DNA from 3 places in the Rhizobium sp. CAU 1783 genome. Region 3 is predicted to be linked to each of the others. Evidence: predicted binding sites of a transcription regulator. Region 3 holds the regulator's gene; each other region holds the start of a gene.
What was found. The regulator PhoB, encoded in region 3, activates phosphate uptake and scavenging genes when phosphate is short. The targets are predictions, from matches to a motif close to TGTCATNNANCTGTCAT.

Region 1: ACX93L_RS01670 (YdcH family protein) is a predicted target of PhoB. The motif match lies at 2,901-2,917, and genes of this name have one in related genera.
Region 2: ACX93L_RS14495 (esterase-like activity of phytase family protein) is a predicted target of PhoB. The motif match lies at 2,581-2,597, and genes of this name have one in related genera.

The regions. Positions count from the first base shown of each region.
Region 1 is NZ_JBTOLM010000001.1:385,770-390,630, forward strand. Features, by position in the region: gene ACX93L_RS01645 (tetratricopeptide repeat protein) at 1-533, opposite strand, end outside; gene ykgO (type B 50S ribosomal protein L36) at 647-772, opposite strand; gene ACX93L_RS01655 (5-(carboxyamino)imidazole ribonucleotide synthase) at 951-2,018, opposite strand; gene purE (5-(carboxyamino)imidazole ribonucleotide mutase) at 2,015-2,515, opposite strand; gene ACX93L_RS01665 (YdcH family protein) at 2,535-2,738, opposite strand; gene ACX93L_RS01670 (YdcH family protein) at 2,977-3,153, shown strand; gene ACX93L_RS01675 (ArsR/SmtB family transcription factor) at 3,292-3,552, opposite strand; gene ACX93L_RS01680 (sulfite exporter TauE/SafE family protein) at 3,638-4,405, opposite strand; gene ACX93L_RS01685 (thiamine phosphate synthase) at 4,510-4,861, shown strand, end outside.
Region 2 is NZ_JBTOLM010000003.1:158,736-163,596, forward strand. Features, by position in the region: gene lon (endopeptidase La) at 1-702, shown strand, start outside; gene hupB (DNA-binding protein HupB) at 908-1,183, shown strand; FMN riboswitch at 1,326-1,477, shown strand; gene ACX93L_RS14490 (DMT family transporter) at 1,651-2,550, shown strand; gene ACX93L_RS14495 (esterase-like activity of phytase family protein) at 2,653-4,851, shown strand.
Region 3 is NZ_JBTOLM010000002.1:502,391-507,251, forward strand. Features, by position in the region: gene pstA (phosphate ABC transporter permease PstA) at 1-576, shown strand, start outside; gene pstB (phosphate ABC transporter ATP-binding protein PstB) at 589-1,404, shown strand; gene phoU (phosphate signaling complex protein PhoU) at 1,451-2,164, shown strand; gene phoB (phosphate regulon transcriptional regulator PhoB) at 2,195-2,878, shown strand; gene ACX93L_RS09215 (GcrA family cell cycle regulator) at 2,962-3,504, opposite strand; gene ACX93L_RS09220 (acetylornithine transaminase) at 3,935-4,861, shown strand, end outside.

The DNA of each region.
Region 1 (4,861 bases), on a different contig from region 3:
CACGCCTTCAACGCCATCTCTTCGCGGCCCCGTTCGCCGAGGATGGCGGCAAGACCGGCGAGCGCGCCGAAATGGCGAGGCTCGAGCTCCAGGACATGATTGATGTCGGCGACGGCCTTGCGATATTGGCCCATCGTGAAGTGCAGCGTCGCGCGCTGGTTCCAGGCGCCGACGAATTCGGGCTTCAGGACGATCGCCTGGTCGAGGAAATCGAGCGCAGCCGCATTGCGTTTCTCGGCGATCGCGTTGTTGGCCCATTCCATCAGCAGGTCGACGGTCGGGCTGTCGGAGCGGTTCCAGTTTGCCATGATCTCGTCGGCAATCTTGTCGGCCGCTTCCGGATCGCGCTCGCGCTTCAGCTCGGTGATGAGGGTTTCGATCGTCTTCGGCGATTCGGCTGCCGTCGCATTCTTGTCGAGTGCCGCCTTTTCCGTGGCCGGGGCTTCTTCTGCCCGAGCAGGCCCTTCGACCGAAGTCGCGATCAGCAGGACGGCAATCGCTGGGGCGTAAACGAAAAAACGGCGCATGTGGATAAGGTAATCCCCTTGCGCCGTCTTTCAAACTCAAATTTTCGCCATCGACTGTTTGGGCCTTTGAGCCTCAACGCCGGTGGCAAGCCACGCCGCGCGAACGCGGCGCCGTCGCATCAGCCCTGACGAGCCTTGAAGCGCGGGTTCTGCTTGTTGATGATGTAAACGCGGCCCTTGCGGCGAACCAGACGGTTGTCGCGATGACGGGCCTTGAGCGCTTTCAGCGAGTTCTTGATCTTCATTTTACTGGTCCGCAAAGGTTGTCGGCGAACGATGAAATCCGCCACTTGTCTCTAACAATCAAAAGCGCGCTACGGGGCGCGCTCCTAAAGGGTTGGTGGCAAATACTCCGTCCGGACCCTTCGTGTCAACCGGTCCGGCCGGGATTCCGTGCCGAAGCGCCGGATTTTTCCCGCGTTTTCAGCCTTCGCGGCGCTTCAGTTCGGTGACGTGACCCATCTTGCGGCCTGCCCGGGCCTCGGTCTTGCCGTAGAGATGGACGAGGGCGTCGGGGCGGGCAAGCCAGGCCGGCACGTCGTTTATGTCGTCGCCGATGAGGTTGGTCATCACGCAATCGGAATGGCGGGCCGGCGAGCCGAGCGGCAGGCCGGCAATCGCGCGGATATGCTGTTCGAATTGCGATACGACGCAGGCGGCCTCCGTCCAGTGCCCGGAATTGTGGACGCGCGGGGCGATCTCGTTGGCGATCAGCGCTCCATCCGGAAGGACAAAGAACTCCATCCCGACGACGCCGACATAATCGAGCGCGGCAAGCAGCTTTTCTGCCGATTCGCTGGCGGCCTTGGCCGTCGCGTCACCGATTCGCGCCGGAAGCGTCGAGGTGTCGAGGATGCCGTTGCGGTGAACGTTCTCCGCGGGGTCGTAGGTCTCCACGGTTCCGTCGATCGCACGGGCGGCGATGATCGAGATCTCGCGCTCGAAGGGAACGAAGCTTTCGAGGATCAGGGGAACGCTGCCGAGCGCGGCATAGGCGCCGTCCGTGCTGTCGGCGGGCGAAGCGAAGACGCGCTGGCCCTTGCCGTCGTAGCCCAGCCGGCGTGTCTTGAGCACGCCCTTGCCGCCGAAATCGGCAAGCGCCGCTTCGAGGTCGGCCTGGCTGTTGACCGCATGGTAGCGCGCGGTCGGGATGCCGCAGTCATTGAGGAAGCGTTTTTCGGTCAGGCGGTCCTGGGCTACTTCCAGTGCGCGCGGCGGCGGATAGACCGGTACGTTGCGGGCAAGGATCGCGGCGGCCTCGACGGGAACATTTTCGAATTCATAGGTGACAAGCTCGCAGGCAGCGGCAAGCTCTGCCAGGGCCACCGGATCGCCATAGGGCGCGGTGATCTGGCTGTTGGCCACCTGGGCGGCCGGGCAATCGGCCTGCGGTTCGAGGATCACTGTCCGCAAATTCAGCCTTGCCGCGGCCATGGCCAGCATGCGGCCGAGCTGGCCGCCGCCGATGATGCCGATCGTGCGTGCGCTCATATCTGGTCGTCCATGGGGTATTCGGCAACTGCCGCGGTCTGGCGCGCGCGCCATTCGTCGAGCCGGTCGGCGAGGTCCTCGTCGTGAAGGGCGAGCACTGCTGCGGCGAGCAGCGCCGCATTGACGGCACCCGCCTTGCCGATGGCAAGCGTGCCGACGGGAATGCCGGCCGGCATCTGGACGATCGAGAGCAGGCTGTCCTGGCCGGACAGGGCCTTGGACTGGACCGGCACGCCGAAGACCGGAAGCGGCGTCATGGCGGCCGCCATGCCTGGCAGGTGGGCAGCACCGCCGGCTCCGGCAATGATCACCTGGAAACCTTCGTCGCGGGCACCCTTGGCAAAGGAAACAAGCCTGTCGGGCGTGCGGTGGGCGGACACGATCCGCGCTTCATAGCCGACGCCCAGTATGTCCAGCGTATCGGCGGCGTTCTTCATGGTCTCCCAGTCGGACTGGCTACCCATGATGATGGCGACAGGCGGGCGTTCATCGGTCATCGTCGGCGCTCCTTGCCTCTCAAGCGATGATATCAGGGACGATCTGGTCCTCGATCGAACTCATCTTGTCCTTGATGGCCAACTTCTTCTTCTTCATTCGCTGGATTCTCAAAGCGTCGCAGCCAGTCGTGATCATGGCATTGATGGCGGCGTCGTAGTCTTCATGTTCCTGCCGAAGTCTCGCCAGCGCGAGACGGATGTCCGCCTGTTCCTGATCGGCCATAGTCCTGTCCCCATTCTCGCATTTCTTACGCCTCCGTTTGTCGGATGCGCCGAATATTCGCGCAAGCTCCTATCACCAAATACCGGTAACGGGAAGTTATCCTTCTCAGCGAATTTGCCGCGCCAAAACCCTCATTTCGCCTTCGACAAAACGCATTCTTCGTGTCACATTACTTTCGTAAAGCCTGAAACTCCAGCGTTCTGAGGGCTGGAGGTAGGCGAAAGGAAGGACGTGTCAAATGACCATGCAGGCTCATCTTGAATCGCTCGAAAAGAAGCACGGCGCTCTTGAGGAAAAGCTCCACACTGCTCTTACGTCTCCCTCCATCGACGACCAGAAAATCGCCGAGCTGAAGAGGCTCAAGCTGCGTCTCAAGGATGAAATGGAACGCCTGAGGGCATCGACCCGGCACTGATTTATCTGACAAGGCCACCGGCCGGGGATCGCCTCAAGCGCAGATCCGGGCCGGGCGGCCGGCAAGTCAAGGACAACATGCCCCGGAAGCCAAGGCGGTTTTCGGGGCTTTTATTTTGCCCGGATGCCAAGGGCGAGACTAGGACCAGAACTGATCGAGCCAGAGGTTCAGGCGGTCGAACCCGAGGCGGTTTACGGAGTAGATCCGGCGCGTGCCCTCGGATGTGACGCTGACGAGGTTGCAGTCGAGTAGCGCCTTCAGATGCTGGGAGACGGCCGGGCGGCTGATCGGCAAGCCGCTTGCCAGGTCGTTCACGGTTTTCGGCGCGCGCCGCAACTCCTCCAGCAGATGGCGGCGGTGCGGGTCTGCAATCGCGGTAAACGGGTCCGGGTTCGTCATCCCGCGGAGGTTACGTCAATCGCTGAGACCCGGCAAGCGTGCAACTGCGCCGCAGCATGGCGTTTCTGGCTGTGAATGCTGACTTTTAAAGGCCGCTGACGCCGTCGTAGAGCAGTTTCGCGCCGGCGATCAGGACCATTCCGTACATCAGTGGGTAAAAGACGCTCGGCTTCAGGTAGCGCACGAGCCGTGCACCGATCAGGGTCGAGACCAGCGCGACCGGCAGGAGGGTTGCCGACAGGCCGAGATTGGTGGTGCCGAGTTCGCCGAGCGCGAAATAGGGCAGGACCTTGATCGCGTTCATGATGGCAAAGAAGCGCGTGCTGGCGCCGGTGTAGGACAAGGGGTCCAGCCGGAGCGGCAGGGTGTAGATCTGGAAGGGCGGTCCGCCGGCATGGGCGACGAAGCTGCCATAGCCGGAAAGTGTGCCCCAGACGGTTGCGGCGACCGGGCGTTCAGGGGTGGCCGTCGGCTCGACAGAGGATGACTGGCGGGCGGTCTCGATGAAATAGCGCAGCGCGAAGATCACGGAGATGGAGCCCAGCACTAGGCGCATGACGCCGGCCGAGACATAGGTCGACGTCGCCCAGCCCAAGGCGATGCCCACAATGCCGCCGGGCAGTAGTGCCAGGAGCGTCGAGCGGCTGTTATGCTTGCGCCAGGCGACGAGCGCGACGATGTCCATGACGATGAGGATCGGCAGGAAGATGGCGGCTGCCTGCATCGGTGGAACGACCATGGCCAGCAGGGGGACGCCGATCAGCGCGAAGGCGCCACCGAGCCCGCCCTTGGAAAGGCCGACAAGTGCCACTGCGGGAATGGCTGCCGCATAGAACAGGGGATCCGGTGACATTTGTTTCTGTTGATCCTTTCGAAGGACCGGTCTATCGGATTTAGGATTTCAAAACGAGGGAGGGCCGCGCAGAATCTGCCGCCCTCCGGAACATGGATGCCATCATGACCGCTCCCGAAGACCGCTGCCGCCTCGTCCTGATCGTGCCCGACATCGCCGATGCCGGAGAGAAGGCGCGGGTCGTCGGCGATGCGCTGAAGGGCGGCGATGTCGCATCGGTCATCCTGCCGCAATACGGGCTCGACGACTCGGTGTTCCAGAAGCATGCGGAACTGGTGGTTCCGGTGATCCAGGACGCCGGGGCTGCGGCACTTGTCGCCGACAACAGCCGGATCGCCGGCCGCGCCAAGGCCGATGGCCTGCATGTCAGCGGCAATGCGGCCACACTTGCCGAGGCGATCGAGAAGCATGTTCCGAAGATGATCGTCGGCGGCGGCAATGCGATGGATCGCCACC
Region 2 (4,861 bases), on a different contig from region 3:
GCCGAGAACATCCACGACTATCTCGGCGTCCCGCGTTACCGTCACGGCGAAGCCGAGGGCGAGGACCAGGTCGGCATCGTCACGGGTCTCGCCTGGACCGAGGTCGGCGGCGAACTGCTGACGATCGAAGGCGTGATGATGCCGGGCAAGGGCCGGATGACCGTCACGGGCAACCTGAAGGATGTTATGAAGGAGTCGATTTCGGCTGCCGCGTCCTATGTCCGCTCGCGGGCCGTGGACTTCGGCATCGAGCCGCCGCGCTTCGACAAGTCCGACATTCACGTGCACGTTCCGGAAGGGGCAACCCCGAAGGACGGTCCGTCGGCCGGCGTTGCCATGGCAACCGCCATCGTCTCGATCATGACCGGCATCCCGGTCAACAAGGACGTGGCAATGACGGGCGAAATCACGCTGCGTGGCCGCGTCTTGCCGATCGGCGGTCTCAAGGAGAAGCTGCTCGCGGCTCTTCGCGGCGGCATCAAGAAGGTTCTGATCCCGGAAGAGAATGCCAAGGATCTGGCGGACATTCCGGACAACGTGAAGAACAGTCTTGAGATCGTTCCCGTCTCCCGCATGGGTGAGGTCATCCGCCACGCTCTCGTGCGCGTACCTGAACCGATTGAATGGGACGGAACGGTTGAAACTCCGGCTATCGGCACCGTCGAAGGTGCGGAGGAAACCGGGTCGGCGATCGCCCATTGAGGCCTTTTTGCCTCACTCTTGCCAAATTGGCACATTGACGACAAAAAGGCTGGCAAAAAAGCCAGCCTTTTTTGTGCAAAGAGCCGGAAAAGGCTTGTTTTCCGGGCGATTGCGGTGCTTTTCAGTTGCCTAGGGCAGATGCTTACGTATTCTCCGCCCGACTTATCCATTGAGTCGTTTCATACCAATCAGAAAGGGTGGAAACATGAACAAGAACGAACTCGTATCCGCGGTTGCCGAAAAGGCCGGCCTCACCAAGGCCGATGCAGCTTCCGCCGTTGACGCCGTTTTCGAAACGGTTCAGGCCGAGCTGAAGAACGGCGGCGACGTTCGCCTCGCTGGCTTTGGTGCTTTCACGGTTGCTCGCCGCGAAGCTTCCAAGGGCCGTAACCCGTCGACCGGCGCAGAAGTCGACATCCCGGCTCGCAACGTTCCGAAGTTCACGGCCGGCAAGGGCCTGAAGGACGCTGTAAACAGCTGATCGGTCTAGCCCGTATGCTCCTCTAAGGGGAGGGACCGGGCGCACCGAATGTTAAAGCCCGGCTTCGTGCCGGGCTTTTTTCGTGCGTCGGCTTGCCTCGTTCGGAAGCTTGCCGTATCGAAAATCCGCCGGTTCGTCCGGCATTCGTTCTCAGGGCGGGGTGAAAGTCCCCACCGGCGGTAGGGGAGATCTCTCCCGAGCCCGCGAGCGCCTTTCGTCAACGCGCCGGAAGGGTCAGCAGATCCGGTCGAAATCCGGAGCCGACGGTCATAGTCCGGATGAAAGAGAATGAGGCAGGTGATCGCAGTGCCGTGTGATCGTGCGTCATGCGCGATACGTGGTTGCGATCGATGACGGTTGCCGGTTGCACGACCGGCACCGTCCGCGAAGCGGTTCGCTCCGGCGGATCCGTGACACGCTTCCTCATGCGTCCTGATTTGTGTTGGTCCTTTTGAAGGAATGAAGACATGAATCAGAGCTCCTTGTCGCTCTCCCGCTCCCGCGCTTTTGCCGGGGCCTCGTATATGGTTCTGGCCGGCATCGCCTTTGCGTTGCTCAACGTCGCCACCCAGTGGCTTGCCATGACCCTGTCCTTTCCGCCGGCCGCAACCGCGTTCTGGCAATATGCCTTCGCCCTCGTGCTTTCCGCGCCGCTGCTCTTCAGGCTGGGGTGGAAATCGATGCGCACGCGTTTTGCCGGGCGTCATCTGCTGCGCGTCGTCCTCGCGGCCCTCGGCGTCCAGACCTGGGTCGCAGGCCTCGCGTCGGTGCCGATCTGGCAGGCGATCGCGCTCGTGATGACCTCTCCCTTCTTCATCATCATCGGGGCGCGCCTGTTTCTCGGCGAGACGGTCGGCCGTGCCCGCTGGGCAGCGACTTTCACCGGATTTGCCGGCGCCATGATTATCCTGCAGCCTTGGGCCGATAGTTTCTCGCCGGCCGCCCTGCTGCCGGTGCTGTCCGCGTTGCTCTGGGGCGGTTCGTCGCTTCTGATGAAGAACCTGACGGCCTTCGAACCGCCGGAAACCATCACCGTCTGGCTTCTGGTGCTGCTGACGCCGATCAATGCCGGCCTTGCCCTGGCGTCCGGCTTTGTTGTTCCGTCCGGGCTTGCGCTCGCGCTGTTGCTGGCCGCCGGTCTCCTGACCGTGGTCGGTCAGTATCTGCTGACACTCGCCTACAATGCGGCTGATGCCGCCTATGTCCAACCCTTCGATGACCTGAAACTCCCGCTCAATGTGCTCGCCGGCTGGCTGGTTTTCGGTTATGCGCCGGCCGGCTATCTCTGGCTCGGCGCCCTGCTGATCCTCGGGGCATCGCTTTTCCTGATGACGGCCGAACTGCGCAGGGAGCGACAGGTCCGGTAATCAAAGGAGGGCACCGACAATCCCTTCCGTTGTCATCCGCCTGTCATCGGCATGACGCAAAAGCCTCCTGTTCCTTATCGAATGGAAACAGGAGGTTTTCCCATGACCTATGGCTTTACGCGCGCGGCCCTGACCGCCGCCCTTCTCGCCTCCGTCGCCGCACCGGCCGGCGCCGAGCAGGTTTTCAACCGCATCTCGTCCTTCCCCGTTGCCGCGAACCTGCCGGCCGACAAGGACAAGCTCTCGACCACGTCCGCAGAGATCGTCACGGCAAGTGAAGACGGCAATACGCTGGTCTATTCCGACAGCCCGCTCGGCGCGATCGGCTTCGTCGACATCTCCGACGCCAAGGCACCGAAGGCCGGTGGCGCGCTGATGATGGACGGCGAACCGACCTCCGTCACCGTCGTCGGCGGCAAGGTTCTGGTTGCCGTCAACACCTCCGAAAGCAAGGCCAAGCCGTCGGGTAAGCTTGCCATCGTCGATCTCGCATCCAAGGCGATCGACGCCACCTGCGATTTGGGCGGCCAGCCTGATTCCGTCGCTGTATCGGCCGACAAGAGCTTTGCCGCGATCGCCATCGAGAACGAACGCGACGAGGATGTCGACGAGGGCAAGATCCCGCAGATGCCGGCCGGCGATCTCGCGATCGTGTCGTTGAAGGACGGCGTCGCCGATTGCGCCTCGGTCAAGCATGTCGACCTGACCGGTATCGCCGAAGTGGCACCCGAAGATCCGGAACCGGAATTCGTCTCGATCAACAGCCTCGGCGAGATCGCCGTCACGTTGCAGGAAAACAACCACATCGCCATCATCGACGGCAAGACCGGCGCGGTGAAGACGCATTTCTCTGCCGGCGCGATCGATCTGGCCGGCATCGACACCAAGTCGGACGGTGCGCTGAAGTTCACCGGCAAGAAGGAAGGCGTCCTGCGTGAGCCCGACGCTCTGAAGTGGCTTGACGACAACCGTTTCGTCGTTGCCAACGAAGGCGACTATGAAGGCGGTTCGCGCAGCTTCACCATCTTCGACAAGACCGGCAAGGTTCTCTTCGAATCCGGCCCGTCGCTCGAGCTCGAGATTGCCCGCATCGGCCATTTCCCCGACAAGCGCGCAAAGTCCAAGGGCGTCGAGCTCGAAGGCCTGGAAGCAGCCACCTTCGGCGACCAGAAATACTTCTTCGTGCTCTCGGAGCGCGCCTCCATTGCCGCCGTCTACAAGGATACCGGAGCGGAGCCCGAACTCGTTCAGCTGCTGCCCTCCGGCGTCTCGCCCGAAGGCGCCGTCGCCATTCCCGGCCGCAACCTCTTGGCGACCGCCAATGAAGTCGATCTCGGCGAAGACGGCGGCCCTCGCTCGCACGTCATGATCTACGAGCGCGGCGAAGGTGAAGCGACCTATCCGATGGTGCGCTCGGAGACCGTCGACGGTGCTCCGATCGGCTGGGGCGCGCTGTCCGGTCTGGTCGGCGACGCCGAGAAGGCAGGCACGCTCTACGCCGTCAACGACAGCTTCTACGCCATGCAGCCGACCATCTTCACGCTCGACGCGACCAGCAAGCCGGCCGCCATCACCGCTGCCCTGCCGGTCACCCGCGCCGGCCAGCCGGCACAGAAGCTCGACATCGAAGGCATCACGCTCGACGGCAAGGGCGGCTACTGGCTCGCCTCCGAAGGTGATCCTGCCAAGCTCGTCGGCCACGGCATCTACAATGTCGACGCCAAGGGTGAGATCAAGGCGGAGATCGGCTTCCCCGTCGAACTCCTCGCCGGCCAGACCCGCTTCGGCCTGGAAGGCATCACCTCCGTCGGCGAAGGCGACGACCTTACGCTCTGGATGGCCGTCCAGCGCGAATGGGCCGATGACGAAAAGGGCACCGTGAAGCTGCTCTCCTACAAGCCGAAGTCGAAGGAATGGGGTGCTGTGCGCTATCCGCTCGACAAGGCCGAGGAAGGCTGGGTCGGGCTCTCTGAAATCACCGCCCATGGCGACCACGTCTACATCGTCGAACGTGACAACCAGGTCGGCAATGCCGCCAAGATCAAGAAGCTCTACCGTGTGGCGATCGCCGATCTGAAGCCGGCAGCCCTCGGCGGTGAACTGCCGCTCGTCAAGAAGGAAGAAGCCCACGACTTCCTGCCAGACCTGAAGGCCGCCACGAACGGCTACGTCGTCGACAAGCTCGAAGGTTTCGCCTTCGACGCGGAAGGCAAGGCCTTTGCCGTCACCGACAACGACGGCGTTGACGACTCTTCCGGCGAGACCCTGTTCTTCCCGGTCGACCTCAAGGGCACCAACTGATCAAGATCGT
Region 3 (4,861 bases):
TTCGCCCCGAAGAACCGCTTCACCGACCTGATCGAAGTGAACATCAACAATCTTGCCGCCGTTCCGTCGATCGTCTTCGGTCTGCTCGGCCTCGCGGTGTTCATCAACTTCGCCGGCCTGCCGCGCTCGGCCTCGGTCGTCGGTGGCCTGGTTCTGACCCTGATGACGCTGCCGACCATCATCATCGCGACGCGCGCAGCCCTCAAGGCCGTGCCGCCGTCGATCCGGGCCGCAGCGCTTGGCCTCGGCGCATCGAAGATGCAGACCGTGTTCCATCACGTCCTGCCGCTCGCCATGCCGGGCATCCTGACGGGCACGATCATCGGCCTGGCACACGCCCTCGGCGAGACCGCTCCGCTGCTGCTCATTGGCATGGTGGCGTTCGTCGCCGACTATCCGGGCACGCCGCTCGATCCGTCGACCGCCCTGCCGGTTCAGATCTACCAGTGGGCGAACGAGGCCGAGCGAGCTTTCGTCGAGCGAACCTCCGGAGCGATCATCATTCTGCTCCTGTTCCTTCTGGTGATGAACGTGGGTGCAATTCTGTTGCGGCGACGCTTCGAACGGCGCTGGTAGAGGGAGTTAGACATGAACATGATGTCGGAAGCAGCAGTTGAAAAGGCGCTGGATCAGAAAATGACCGAATCCAAGTACAAGATGATCGGCAAGGACGTCTCCGTTTACTACGGCGAGAAGCGCGCCCTTTTCGATGTGAACCTGAACGTTCAGGAGCATACCGTGACCGCCCTGATCGGGCCGTCCGGTTGCGGCAAGTCGACCTTCCTGCGGACGCTGAACCGCATGAACGACACGATCGACGGCTGCCGCGTCACCGGAAAGATCACGCTCGACGAGATGGACATCTACGATCCGTCGATCGACGTCGTTGAACTGCGCGCCCGCGTCGGCATGGTCTTCCAAAAGCCGAACCCGTTCCCGAAGTCGATCTACGAGAACATCGCCTACGGTCCGCGCATTCACGGTCTGGCTCGCACCAAGGCCGAACTCGACCAGGTGGTCGAGACGAGCCTCCAGAAGGCCGGTCTGTGGAATGAGGTAAAGGACCGTCTGCAGGAATCCGGCACCGGCCTCTCCGGCGGCCAGCAGCAGCGCCTGTGCATTGCCCGTGCCGTCGCCGTCAGCCCGGAAGTCATTCTCATGGACGAGCCGTGCTCGGCGCTTGACCCGATCGCGACCGCCAAGGTCGAGGAACTGATCCACGAGCTTCGTTCGAACTTCACCATCGTCATCGTGACCCACTCGATGCAGCAGGCGGCGCGTGTTTCCCAGCGTACCGCGATGTTCCATCTTGGTCTGCTCGTCGAAGAAAACGACACGGACAAGATGTTCACCAATCCGGACGATCAGCGTACGCAGGACTACATCATGGGCCGCTTCGGCTGATGTCCGCCGCGCTGTGATCGCTCTTTCAATTCAGGGATAAACGAACATGTCTTCATCGCATATCTACTCGGCCTATGACGAGGAACTGAAATATCTGATGCGCCGCATCTCCGAGATGGGCGGTCTTGCCGAGCAGATGGTCGGCGACAGCGTGCGCGCGCTGGTGAATTCCGACGGTGCACTCGCCCAGAAGGTCATCTCCGACGACGTGATCATGGATGCCGCCGAGCGTGAGATCGGCGACAAGGCCATCATCACCATCGCCCGCCGCCAGCCCGTCGCGGCCGACCTTCGCGAAATCATCGGTGCACTGCGTATCGCCAACGACCTGGAGCGCGTCGGCGACCTCGGCAAGAGCAATGCCAAGCGCGTCATGGCCGTGCAGGCGACCGGCGTTCCCCGCAAGCTCGCCCGCGGCATCGAGCACCTGAGCGAGCTCGCTCTGGTCCAGCTCAAGGAAGTACTAGACGTGTACACCTCGCGCTCGGCCGAAAAGGCCAAGTCGATCCGTGATCGCGACGAGGAAATCGACGCCATGTACACCTCGCTCTTCCGCGAGCTCTTGACCTACATGATGGAAGATCCGCGCAACATCACCAGCTGCACCCATCTTCTCTTCTGCGCCAAGAACATCGAGCGCATCGGCGACCACGCGACCAACATCGCGGAGACGATCTACTACATGACGACGGGCGCCCAGCCGGAAGGTGAGCGACCGAAGGAAGATCTGACCGCCACTGTTGGCGCCGTCACCGAATAATCGATCGCATTCGAGAGGTTATCGAAACCGATGCTGCCGAAAATAGCTGTCGTCGAGGACGAGGAAGCGCTGAGCGTGCTTCTGCGCTACAATCTTGAAGCGGAAGGCTACGAGGTCGAGACGATCCTGCGCGGAGACGAGGCCGAACTGCGCCTGCAGGAACGCGTCCCGGATCTCCTGATCCTCGACTGGATGCTGCCGGGCGTCTCCGGCATCGAGCTTTGCCGCCGGCTGCGCATGCGCCCGGAGACCGAGCGCCTGCCGATCATCATGCTGACGGCACGCGGTGAGGAAAGCGAGCGCGTTCGCGGCCTTGCGACCGGCGCCGACGACTATGTCGTCAAGCCGTTCTCCACGCCGGAACTGATGGCGCGCGTGAAGGCGATGCTGCGCCGGGCGCGTCCGGAGGTGCTCTCGAGCGTCCTGCGCTGTGGAGACATCGAGCTGGACCGCGAGACCCATCGCGTACACCGCAAGAGCCGCGAAGTGCGCCTCGGTCCGACCGAGTTCCGCCTGCTCGAGTTCCTGATGGCGTCGCCGGGCCGCGTCTTCTCGCGCTCGCAGCTGCTTGATGGTGTCTGGGGCCATGACATTTATGTCGACGAACGGACCGTCGACGTGCATGTCGGTCGGCTGCGCAAGGCGCTGAACTTCTCCAACATGCAGGATGTCATCCGCACCGTGCGCGGCGCGGGCTATTCGATGGAAGCCTAGCTTCCGTCAACCTCTTGACAACAGAATAAAAAAACGGGCCGTAAGGCCCGTTTTTCGTTTGTCTTGGCGTGTGTCGGGCGCCTTCAGCGGGCTGCCGCTGCGGCCGCCCGGCGACGCTCACCCACCGGCTGGTATGCGAGCTTGGCGTGGTAGTTGCAGTAGGGCGACGTGTCGGCGGACTCGCAGCCGCAGAAGTGGAAGTCGTCCTTCATCGGATCGCCGATCGGCCACTTGCAGGTGCGTTCGGTAAGTTCAGTCAGGGCGAGCTTGCGGGAAATCGGCAGCACGACGTTGGTGGAGCGCGAGATTTGGATCTCCTCCAGGCCGTCGATCTCGATCTCTTCCTTGAGCAGGTTCGCGCCGGCGGCACGGGTGACCGTGCGGGTCGTCGTGGTGTTGCGGGCGGTGTAGTTCGGGGTGCGCTGCGCTCCCGCCGGACGCTTTGCTGCGCGAACCGTGGTCGTGCTGCCGCCGGCCTTCGCACGGCCCGGGAGGTTGAGGCGATGCACCTTGCCGATCACGGCGTTTCGGCTCACGCCGCCCAGTTGTGCTGCGATCTGGCTTGCGCTCAAGCCTTCCGACCAAAGGCGCTTGAGTTTTTCAACTCGCTCATCAGTCCAGTTCATGCTATATCTCCGCCGCTCGCGCTGTGTGATGGCAGAATCGCTCACCGTTGCTTCGGATGAATCCGAAACAAACTTGCCTCGATACTGTCGGTGACTATTTCCGCCGCATGCAATCAATTTATTGATTATTAACCTAGTGCCGGGCTGACTCGCTGACAAGAGTCGGGCGAATCATCGGGAATCGATTTTAAAGTTTTCCCCAACTTGCTACCTGCCCGTGTTGATCTCGACCGGGCTCCTCAAGTCCCGTCGTTGCGACTTCCGCGTACCCGAAAATTCCGCTGCACTGCGCTGTTTCGTTGACAGGCAAGGCTGAAATGATGATAGTGCGACCCGCCGCCGCAAGGCGGCATTTTTGATTTTTCGGACCCTGTTTGGAAAGTCGAAGTCGCCCCGTTCCGTCACGCTCTCCAGAAGGAGTGTTTCCGCCATGGCTGAAGCCTCGCCACTCTACCAGACCTACATGCGCGCACCCTTGCGGTTCGAGCGAGGCGAGGGTGTCTGGCTCTTCACTGAGAATGGCGAGCGCTATCTGGATTTTGCCGCCGGCGTCGCGGTGAATTCTCTTGGCCACGCGCATCCGCATCTGATCGAGGCGTTGACGGCACAGGCCGGCAAAGTCTGGCACCTGTCCAATCTCTACGACGTGCCGGGCCAGGAGACGCTCGGCCGCCGCCTGACCGAAGCGACCTTCGCCGACCGCGTCTTCTTCACCAATTCGGGTGCCGAGGCGCTGGAATGCGCGATCAAGACAGCCCGGCGCTACCATTTCTCCAAGGGGCATCCCGAGCGCTTTCACATCATAACCTTCGAAGGCGCTTTCCATGGCCGCACGATTGCGACGATTGCCGCCGGCGGCCAGGAAAAATACCTCGAAGGTTTCGGACCCAAGGCGCCGGGCTTCGACCAGGTTCCCTTTGGTGATCTCGATGCGGTTCAGGCCGCGATCACCGACGCGACGGCAGCGATCCTGATCGAGCCTGTGCAGGGTGAGGGTGGTCTCCGCGCCGCATCGAACGAATTCCTCCGCGCTCTGCGCAAAATTTGTGACGACAACGACCTGCTGCTGATCTTCGACGAGGTCCAGTGCGGCGTCGGCCGGACCGGCAAATTCTTCGCCCACGAATGGGCCGGCGTCACGCCGGACATCATGGCGGTCGCCAAGGGTATCGGCGGCGGTTTCCCGCTCGGCGCCTGCCTTGCCACGGAAGAGGCGGCTTCCGGCATGAAGGCCGGCACGCACGGCTCGACCTATGGCGGCAATCCGCTTGCCATGGCGGTAGGCAATGCCGTGCTCGATGTCGTGCTGGCCGATGGTTTCCTGGACCATGTTCGCGACGTCGCGCTGGTCTTCCGC